2 regions of the Bradyrhizobium sp. 192 genome follow, and region 2 is predicted to be linked to the other one. Evidence: riboswitches for the same ligand, from Rfam matches in the RefSeq annotation. Region 2 holds a riboswitch; the other holds the start of a gene.
What was found. Region 2 has a riboswitch for fluoride ahead of IVB24_RS14300 (MFS transporter). Riboswitches for the same ligand answer to the same signal wherever they lie in the genome.
Positions count from the first base shown of each region.

Region 1 (4,501 bases), 540 kb from region 2:
GACGGCCCTTCTGCTCGCGACGGTGGTCGGCCTGGGCGCGACCTGGATGACGACGACGCGCGGCACCGAGATCGGCGCGCTGACCATCGGCCCCTGGACCGCGCGCCCGCGCACCGGCACCGCCGACGTCGATCCCTATTCGCGCGCCACCATCGTGCGCAACGGCGAGCTGCCGATCGGCACCGGCGACGGCGTCGCCTTCACCGCCACCACCGACGACAAGAAGAAGGCGCTCGACGGCCGCTGCGACGTGATCGTCTCCGGCGTGACGCCGCCGGCGCGGTTCTGGACGCTGACGCTCTACGACCGCAAGGGCCACCTCGTCGCCAATTCGCTGCAGCGCTACGGCTTCACCAGCCAGGAGATCGTGCGGCAATCCGACGGCTCGTTCGAGATACGCATCGCCTCGCGCTCGCGCGCCGGCAACTGGCTGCCGACCGGCGGCATCGAGCGCTACGCCTTGATGCTCCGCCTTTACGACACCCCGGTCGGCGTTGCCACGCGCACCCAGCGCGATGCGCCGATGCCCTCCATCTCGACCGTGGGCTGCTCATGATCCGCCTGCTGTTCACCGTCGTTGCCGGCGTGGTGCTGGGCCTCGTGGTCCACCTCGTCAGCGTGCTGGCGCTGCCGCGGATCGCGACGCAGGACGCCTATTCGCGGCTGACGCCGATGACAAAGCTCAACGGCGTCAGCGAGCTTCCCCTCGCCGATCCGCAGACGTCGCCGATGCCGTTCATGGATCCCGCCTTTGCGCTGGCGATCTGCCGCTACGACCTCTCGAGCGGACCGATCAAGCTGACGGTGCCGGTGAGCCAGGCCTACACCTCGGTGTCGTTCTACACCCGCAACGAGATCGCCTACTACGCCATCAACGACCGCTCGGCGGGCCGCAAGGTGATCGAGCTCGACCTGATGACGGAAGCGCAGCACAGCGAGTTGCCGGAAGACGAAGAGATCACCGCGGCCGACCGCCTGATCATCGATTCTCCCAGCACCACCGGCCTGATCTTGATGAAGGCGCTCGCCCCCGAGCCCGGCCTGATGCCGCAGGCGCAAGCCACGCTTCAAGCCGCGAGCTGCGGCCCGCAGACCGAGCAGCCCGCCAAGGCCGAGGCGCCGCGCGGCCGGCGGTGATTGCACGCCTTTCGCGCACGCTCAAAACAAAAACTGCGAAAACAACCCCATGACGTATCCAACGCCGAGCAGCCAGTGCCCGTCCAAAATCAGGATGAATGTACTCAATCCCATAAGGGAGCGTGTGGCGTATCCACCGCAGAAACCGGCCATCACGAATTGCCGGCAGAGCGCGATTGATAGAGAGTTCGGAAGTCTTGTCATCTGTCACCCCTTTGGTTGAGGGCAACGGGACCGGCAGCGTACAAGCTCCTACCGGCGCGTTGCACCCGGTAGGAGCCATCAGCCTCGCGGCGGTTGTCGGGGGACTCCATCCCCATCGATACGAAGAATTACGCACGACTTCTTTTGAGGCAAGGCTTCTTTCAACAGTTAGGAACCGAACTGCGGCGGACGGCGCTACGCCGTATCGACACATTTTCTAGGCATCTGCTGCCCAACAAAGTGATATTGACAGCTTTGCTGTCCTACCGATAACTAAGCCCACGGTAATGGATTTCTGCCGGGCTTAGTGCCGAACCGCTTCCAGGAGAAGCTGATGATTCCTACTTGATTTGCCCTTGCGGCGAAGGAGTAGGGTCGTGCTTCGAGTTCTGATTTCAATCTTGTCGATCGTGATAACCGGCCGTTCAGGCGGTGTATCGTGATGTCGCCGGTTGGCTTCTTCGGTCTCCGCGCCGAGCAACTGCGTAGTCTGGTCAAGTGGATCGGCATCGTCGTGCCGATGGCCGCAGCCGTCGGATCTCTGTGCGCCCTCTTCCTGTGGGCGTTGGACCAGGCAACTCGCGCTCGCTTCGATTTTCCCTGGCTCATCTACGGCATGCCGATCGCCGGATTTTTGATGGTGCTGGCTTATCAGCACTTCGGTCGGTCCGCCGAGGGCGGCAACAATCTGATCGTCGAGCAGATCCATGAGCCGGGTGGCGGCGTCCCGCTCCGGATGGCGCCGCTCATCCTGGTGACGACCGTGTTGACTCATCTGGTCGGCGGCTCAGCCGGCCGCGAAGGCACGGCCGTCCAACTGGGCGGCAGCATCGCTGCTGCTTTCGCGAAGACGTTCAAGCTTTCGCAGGCGGACCTGCGCATTGTCCTGATGGCCGGTATCGCCGCCGGCTTCGGCGCGGTCTTCGGGACACCTATCGCAGGAGCGGTATTCGCACTCGAAGTGCTGACGATCGGCCGCATGCAGTACGAAGCGCTGCTGCCGTGTCTGATGGCAGCCATCGCCGGCGACTGGAGCTGTCACGCTTGGGGGATCGAGCACACCCACTACTCGATCGCTTATCTCGCGAACGCGACCGACGCGACCGGCTTTCACCTGAACGCGCTGTTGCTGTTCAAGGTGATTATCGCCGGCGGTCTCTTCGGTCTCGCGGCCCGCTTTTTCAGCGAATTCTCCCACCTGGTGACGGCGTCCTTCAAGGCCATATGTCCATACGCTCCTTTGCGCCCGGTCATTGCCAGCGTCATATTGATCGGTCTCGTCTACGCTTTGGGTACGCGGGAATATCTGGGCCTGGGTGTCTGGTCGCCCAACCCGGCCGACGCCACGATCGCCGGATTCTTTCTGCCCGGCCATGTCGATCACTGGAGCTGGCTGTGGAAGACGGTCTTCACCGTCGTCACACTGAGTAGCGGCTTCAAGGGCGGCGAGGTGACGCCTCTGTTCTTCATCGGCGCGGCGCTTGGAAACGCTCTCGCCGCGCTATTCGGCGCGCCGTCGGATCTGTTCGCGGGTCTCGGATTCGTCGCGGTGTTCGCCGGCGCGACCAACACGCCGCTCGCCTGCATGATCATGGGAGTGGAACTCTTCGGCTCACTTCATTCCGTCTACATCGCAGTCGCCTGCTTCGTGGCGTACCTCTGCAGCGGGCACTCCAGCATTTACATGTCGCAGCGCCTCGGCACACCCAAGACGGCAGCTGCGTACATTCCTCCCGATCTGTCCATGCGGCAGGTCCGGGATCTGAACGTCCAGGCCCTCGGCGACTTCGTCGACCGGGTCCAGTCACGCTCCAACATCCTCCCAATCCAAAAGAAAGAAGACGTCATGGCCCGCCATACGCTCGCCCACAAGGAAATCGGTATGATTCGCATCTACCTGAAGCCGCGCGAGAAGGCCGTTGGAGTTGGTCGTCGCTTCTTTGGCGCCCGTCCGCTCTACCGCGAATTGGTGATGCAGGCGAAGGCCGCGGGCATCATGAATGCGACCGCGCATCACACCCATTTCGGCTACAGCAACCGCGGCAAGCTCGAAGAAGAAGGCTATGAAGTGCCCAACCCGGAATTGACGATGTGCGTCGAACTCATCGCGCCGCGGTCGGATCTCGAGGAATTTTGCCGCACGCACGGCGATATGCTCAAACGCAAGGTTATCGTCTACAAGCACGTCGAACACTGGAATTTGACGGGGGACGTGGTCAAGATCGAAGAAGTGCTGCGCGCGTAGCCGTCGTGAAAAGCATCATCGGTTCGTGGTTCTTCTGGGCTCTCCTTTCGGCTGCGTTCGCCGCTCTCACGGCGATCTTCGCCAAGGTAGGTATCGAGAACGTCAATTCCGACTTCGCGACGCTCGTCCGGACCATCGTCATTCTGGCCACAGCAGGCGCCATCGTCTGGGCTACTGGGCACTGGCAGGACCCCTCAGGAGTCTCCGGGAAGACGTGGGTCTTCCTGGTCCTGTCAGGGGCTGCGACCGGGGCATCGTGGATCTGCTATTTCCGGGCCCTTAAACTGGGCGAGGCCGCCCGCGTCGCGCCGATCGACAAACTGAGCGTCGTGTTCGTATCGCTGTTCGCGGTCATGTTCCTGGGCGAGCGGCTCGCCCTACCGAACTGGCTCGGTGTGGTCATGATCGCCTGCGGGGCGGTGCTGATCGCGTATAGAGCCTAAGGCGGTCGTCGATGGACCGAAGAGCGATCAAGTCACTCAGGCTGTTCGGCGCAGCGGTCGGCGTCGTCGCTGCCTTGGCCGGCGGATGGGCCGGCTATTTGCGCTTGAGCGGCAATTTTCACGTCGTCGACGACGGTGCCGTCTATCGATCGGGGCAGCTTAGCGGCTTTCAGTTCTCGACCCGTATCCGTGAGAACGGCATCCGCACAATCATCAACCTCCGCGGCAACAACGCCGGCAGCCCTTGGTACGACGACGAGCTCAAGGCGAGTGATGCAACCGGCGTCAGTCACGTCGATTTCCCGATCTCGGCGAGCCGGGAATTGAACGATCAGCAGGTTGCCCAACTCGTTGGATTGCTGACCACCTCGCCACGGCCCATCCTCATTCACTGCGAGGGTGGAGCCGATCGCACCGGGTTGGCTTCGGCGCTGTATAAGCTGATGATCGACAAGAGCCCCCCGTCGGAGGC
Region 1 covers NZ_CP064690.1:3,678,873-3,683,373, reverse strand. Annotated here, with positions in the region: gene IVB24_RS16720 (DUF1214 domain-containing protein) at 1-556, shown strand, start outside; gene IVB24_RS16715 (DUF1254 domain-containing protein) at 553-1,137, shown strand; fluoride riboswitch at 1,404-1,464, opposite strand; fluoride riboswitch at 1,616-1,692, shown strand; gene IVB24_RS16710 (DUF190 domain-containing protein) at 1,784-3,586, shown strand; gene IVB24_RS16705 (EamA family transporter) at 3,592-4,029, shown strand; gene IVB24_RS16700 (dual specificity protein phosphatase family protein) at 4,041-4,501, shown strand, end outside.
Region 1: linked by a shared signal. The riboswitch ahead of IVB24_RS16710 (DUF190 domain-containing protein) and the one ahead of IVB24_RS14300 (MFS transporter) in region 2 are both predicted to bind fluoride.

Region 2 (4,501 bases):
ACAGGAGATTAAACCTGCGGTAGCGCCGATCGCTAAAATTGACCCGAAGGGGACAGACCGTGCCTGTTATTCCTCCGGCTCGGTCGTGAACAGCAGCGGATAGCCCTTGGTGCGGGCCGCGTCAGTGGCGCGCGTGGCCTTGGTTTCGGCGACGTCCTTGGTGAACACGGCGACGACGCAGGCGCCCAGCTTGTGGGCCGTGATCATCACCTTGTAGGCCTGATCCTCGGTCATGCGGAACTCGGCCTTCAGGATCATCGTGACGAACTCGCGCGGCGTGTAGTCGTCGTTGATCAGGATGACCTTGTGCAGCTTCGGCCGTTCGACCTTGGTCCTGGTCCGTGTCTTCGGTTTTGTGGTGGTGCCGCTCATCGTATCCCAAAACGCTCTCGCCCTGATGAGCGAGCAGCCGGCACATCATACTCCAGGATGAGGGGCCTCTCCAAGGCAGGATGGCTTCCGTCATGCCGTCGTGACTGGCAGCGATGCATCGAACGCGCCTGCTCCCGGCTAGGGAAGGGCGCGAACGAGATGGAGCGCGGCGATCAGGGCGCCGACCGACAAGACGACCGATGCGATCATGTAGGCGGCGGATGCCCATGTCTGGCCGCGCTCGATCAGGTACCAGGCATCCAGCGAGAAGGTCGAGAACGTGGTGTAGCCACCGCAAATTCCGACGGTCAGGAAAATCCGCGCGGCCTGCGGCAGGTTCCATCTGGTTGCGAATAGCGCGGTGAAGGTGCCGATCAGGAACGATCCGGTCACGTTGATGATCAGCGTGCCCCATGGAAAATCCGTGCCGAACGCCCGGCCCGAGCCGATCGCGACGAGATAGCGGACGACCGCGCCGAGGGCGCCGCCGGCGGCCACGGCGAGAATGGACTGAATGTTCAAGCTCTCGTTCCCCTGTTTGCGAATTGCATCATTTGTCCTCCGCAGCGAGGCCGTTGCCGACGGCGAGCAGACCCACGAGCGCGATCAATGCGAATCCGAGCCCTGCGAGGAATGTGCCGGCCGGACCATAGGTGTCCCACAGCGCGCCGGCGATCACACTCGCGGCCAGCAAGGCAAGGCCGGTGAACAGGTTGAAATAGCCGAACGCGGTGCCACGCAGGCTGGGCGGCGCGGCGTCGGCGACGAGCGCCGAGAGCAATCCTTGCGTCAGTCCCATATGCAGCCCCCACAGCACGACACCGAGGGCGAGGCCGCCGAGGCTCGGCAGCAGTGCCAGCGCGAGATCGGCCCCGGCGAGGAACACGAGCCCGAGCGCGAGCAGGCCGGTCCGGTTGATCCGGTCCGAGAGCACGCCGGCCGGATAGGCCGACAGCGCATAGACGACGTTCATCAGCACCAGCACCGCCGGCACCCACATCACATTGAGTCCGATGTTCTGTGCGCGCAGGATCAAAAAGGCCTCGCTGAAGCGCGCGAGGGTGAAGACGATTCCGACGGCCACGACGCGCCAATAGACCGCGCCGAGCTGCCGCATCGCGGCGAGATTGAGCGGATTCCCTGCAGGCTCCCGGCCCGGATCCGGATCCGGCTCGCTCACCGCGAACGCGATCAGTCCAAAGGACAGGAATGCCGGCAGCACCGCCACCCAGAACACCGCGGCAAAGTTGTCAGCGGTCCACCACATCATGCCGATCGCCACGAGCGGTCCGACGAAGGCGCCGATGGTGTCGAGCGACTGCCGCAGGCCGAAGCTGGCCCCGCGCAGGCCGCGAGGTGCGATATCGGCGATCAGCGCATCGCGCGGCGCGCCGCGAATGCCCTTGCCGACGCGGTCGACGAAGCGCGCCGCCACCAGCCATCCGATGCTGGGCGCAAGCGGGAATAGCGGCTTGGTGAAGGCCGCGAGGCCATAGCCGAGCGCCGCGAGCAGCTTGCGCTTGCCGAGCCAGTCGGACAATGCGCCGGAAAAGATCTTGGTGATCGAGGCCGTCGCCTCCGCGATGCCCTCGATGAAGCCGACGGTGAGCGTCGAAGCGCCGAGCACGGTGACGAGATAGACCGGCAGCAGCGCGTGGATCATCTCGGAGGAGATGTCCATCAGCATCGAGACGAAGCCGAGCACCCAGATCCCCCTGGGCAGCGCGCGGCGTGCAGCATTCGGTGTCGTCGTCACGTCTTCGCCTTCTCCTGTCCTTTGCCGCCAGACAACAAAAAACCCGCCATTGGCGGGTTTGTCCATGCTCCCGCCGAAGGCAGAGGCGCAAAGAACACCCCTCCTCAAGCAGGAGTCATCAGCCCATCACGGTCAAAGACCGCCGGGCGGTTATCGGGGGACTCCATCCCCATCTGTGCGGCCAACCTAGCACGGAAATCGCTTCGGACAAGTGGGCGAGCGCTCTGTCCCCGGTTCGTCGTTCCGGCTTCGCGCATCGTGAGCCCAATGATGCGAGCGATCCGGCGTGTTCCGGCGGCGCGAGCGCGGCAACACGGTGGCAGCTTTGCGCAAGGCGCGCACATCCCTAAGCCGCAGCTTCTTGGCTCGCAAATCCTTAACTCGCCAATCCTTAACTCGAATGTGAAGCGTGAGCGATCTTCGCCCTTTGCGGCTCGGCGATTGCATGTCACCATCGCGTCATACGACGGGAGACTGCGATGCGCTTGCTGTTCTCGATCGGGGCTGTGCTGGTGGCCGGCATGTTTGCCGGAGGGGACGTCGCGGGCATCGCGGCACCAGGACCGAAATTCGAACCGCCAAAGAACGAGCCGCGGCGGTTTGCGGCCGACAGGGACACGCAGACGGTCGACGTCGAGCTGATCCTCGCCGTCGACGTGTCTTACTCCATGGACATGGACGAACTCGCGATCCAGCGCGAAGGCTACGCGCAGGCGATCCAGTCGAAGGAGTTCCTTCAAGCGCTGAAGCTCGGCCCGAACGGCCGGATCGCGGTGACCTATTTCGAGTGGGCGGCCTCGAGCGACCAGAAGATCATCATCCCCTGGCGGCTGGTCGACGGTCCGGAGACGGCGGATGCGGTCGCCGCCGAGATCATGAAGACGCCGATCCGGCGCGCCTCGCGCACCTCGATCTCCGGCGCGATCACGTTCGCGATGCCGCTGTTCGACGAGGATCCCTATCGGGGCTTGCGCCGCGTCATCGACATTTCCGGCGACGGCCCCAACAACAATGGCGGCCCGGTCACGGTGGCGCGGGATGCCGCGCTGGAGAAGGGCATCGTCATCAACGGCCTGCCGATCATGGTCAAGGAGCCGTCCTATTCGACCATGGATATCGACAATCTCGATCTCTACTACGAGGATTGCGTCACCGGCGGTCCCGGCTCCTTCGTCATCACGATCAAGGACCGCGACAAGTTCAAGGAGGCGATCCGCACCAAGCTGCTGATGGAGGTCGCCGGCCGCACGCCGGACCGTCCAGTGATGCGCGTCGCCGACAAGGAACCGCGCGCCAACTGCCTGATCGGCGAGAAGATCTGGTCGGACCGCTGGGGGCGCTGAAGCTGCCGGCTGAGACCTTTTGTCCATCCAACCGGCACGTGAGTTAATGGCCCGTTAACCGGTGCATGGCCCTAATCAGTCGGTTTCTGTTCGTTTCCAGCCAGCATCCTGATATTGCCGAGGCGAACGAAAGCGGGTTTGTCAGACCTGTCACCGAGCACTCCAATGGCCGTCATCTCATCGAGCACCAACCAGATTTCGCCCGCCAACGAGCGTCTGTACCACCAGAGCGCGCTGGTCGGCGATTGGAAGGGCAATTGGGTGGGCAACGGCAATCAGCCCGTCGGCTTCAAGGTCGTGAACATCCGCGGTGCCCGGGCGCAGGTCGAGTACACCCATAACGGGCATACCGAGCGCGGCTTTGCCGAGGTCCAGGGCACGCTCATCACCTTCGGCGGGGTCACGGTCGGCACCAAGGACGGCAAGAACATGGTGATGCTGTTCTCCTTCGGAGGCGCCGGCAAGCAGACCGCGAACCTCGAGAAGCAAGCCCCACCGGCTTCCGACAGCCGTCTCATGGGAAGCTGGGGCGGTTATTCCAGCGACAACGGCAAGAGCGCGAGCTTCAAGGTGCTCGCGGTCAATGGCAAGGAAGCGCAGGTCAGCGTCACCACCGACGGCATCACGCGCCAGGGCACCGGCTACGTCTACAAGAACGTCATCATGTTCGGGCAGACGCAGATCGCGACCGATGACGGGCAGAACGGCAAGGTCATCTATCAGGTCGGCACCAAATCCTTCATGGTGCCGGTGACGAAATATCCGCCGGCCGACACGTCGTCCACCGTCGACAAGACGGCATAGCTTTCACGGCCGCGGTGCGCCGGATTGCGCCGGTGGCTTTAACTGTCGGTCGCCTCTCTCAGAATCGTGCAGGCCTGTTCGAAGCCGCTAACACGGATCGATCGCCAAGCTGCGGCTGCGACGTTGGCGGGGGGGCTCCGCTGGCATTGGGGATGTTCGAGGCGTATAATTCGCAAAAGTCCTCACGGTAGCCTTCTATGCCCAGCCTCGTCTCATCACGTCATCT
Region 2 covers NZ_CP064690.1:3,134,788-3,139,288, forward strand. Annotated here, with positions in the region: gene clpS (ATP-dependent Clp protease adapter ClpS) at 67-372, opposite strand; gene crcB (fluoride efflux transporter CrcB) at 511-894, opposite strand; gene IVB24_RS14300 (MFS transporter) at 923-2,194, opposite strand; fluoride riboswitch at 2,231-2,308, opposite strand; gene IVB24_RS14305 (DUF1194 domain-containing protein) at 2,608-3,471, shown strand; gene IVB24_RS14310 (hypothetical protein) at 3,637-4,275, shown strand; gene IVB24_RS14315 (hypothetical protein) at 4,473-4,501, shown strand, end outside.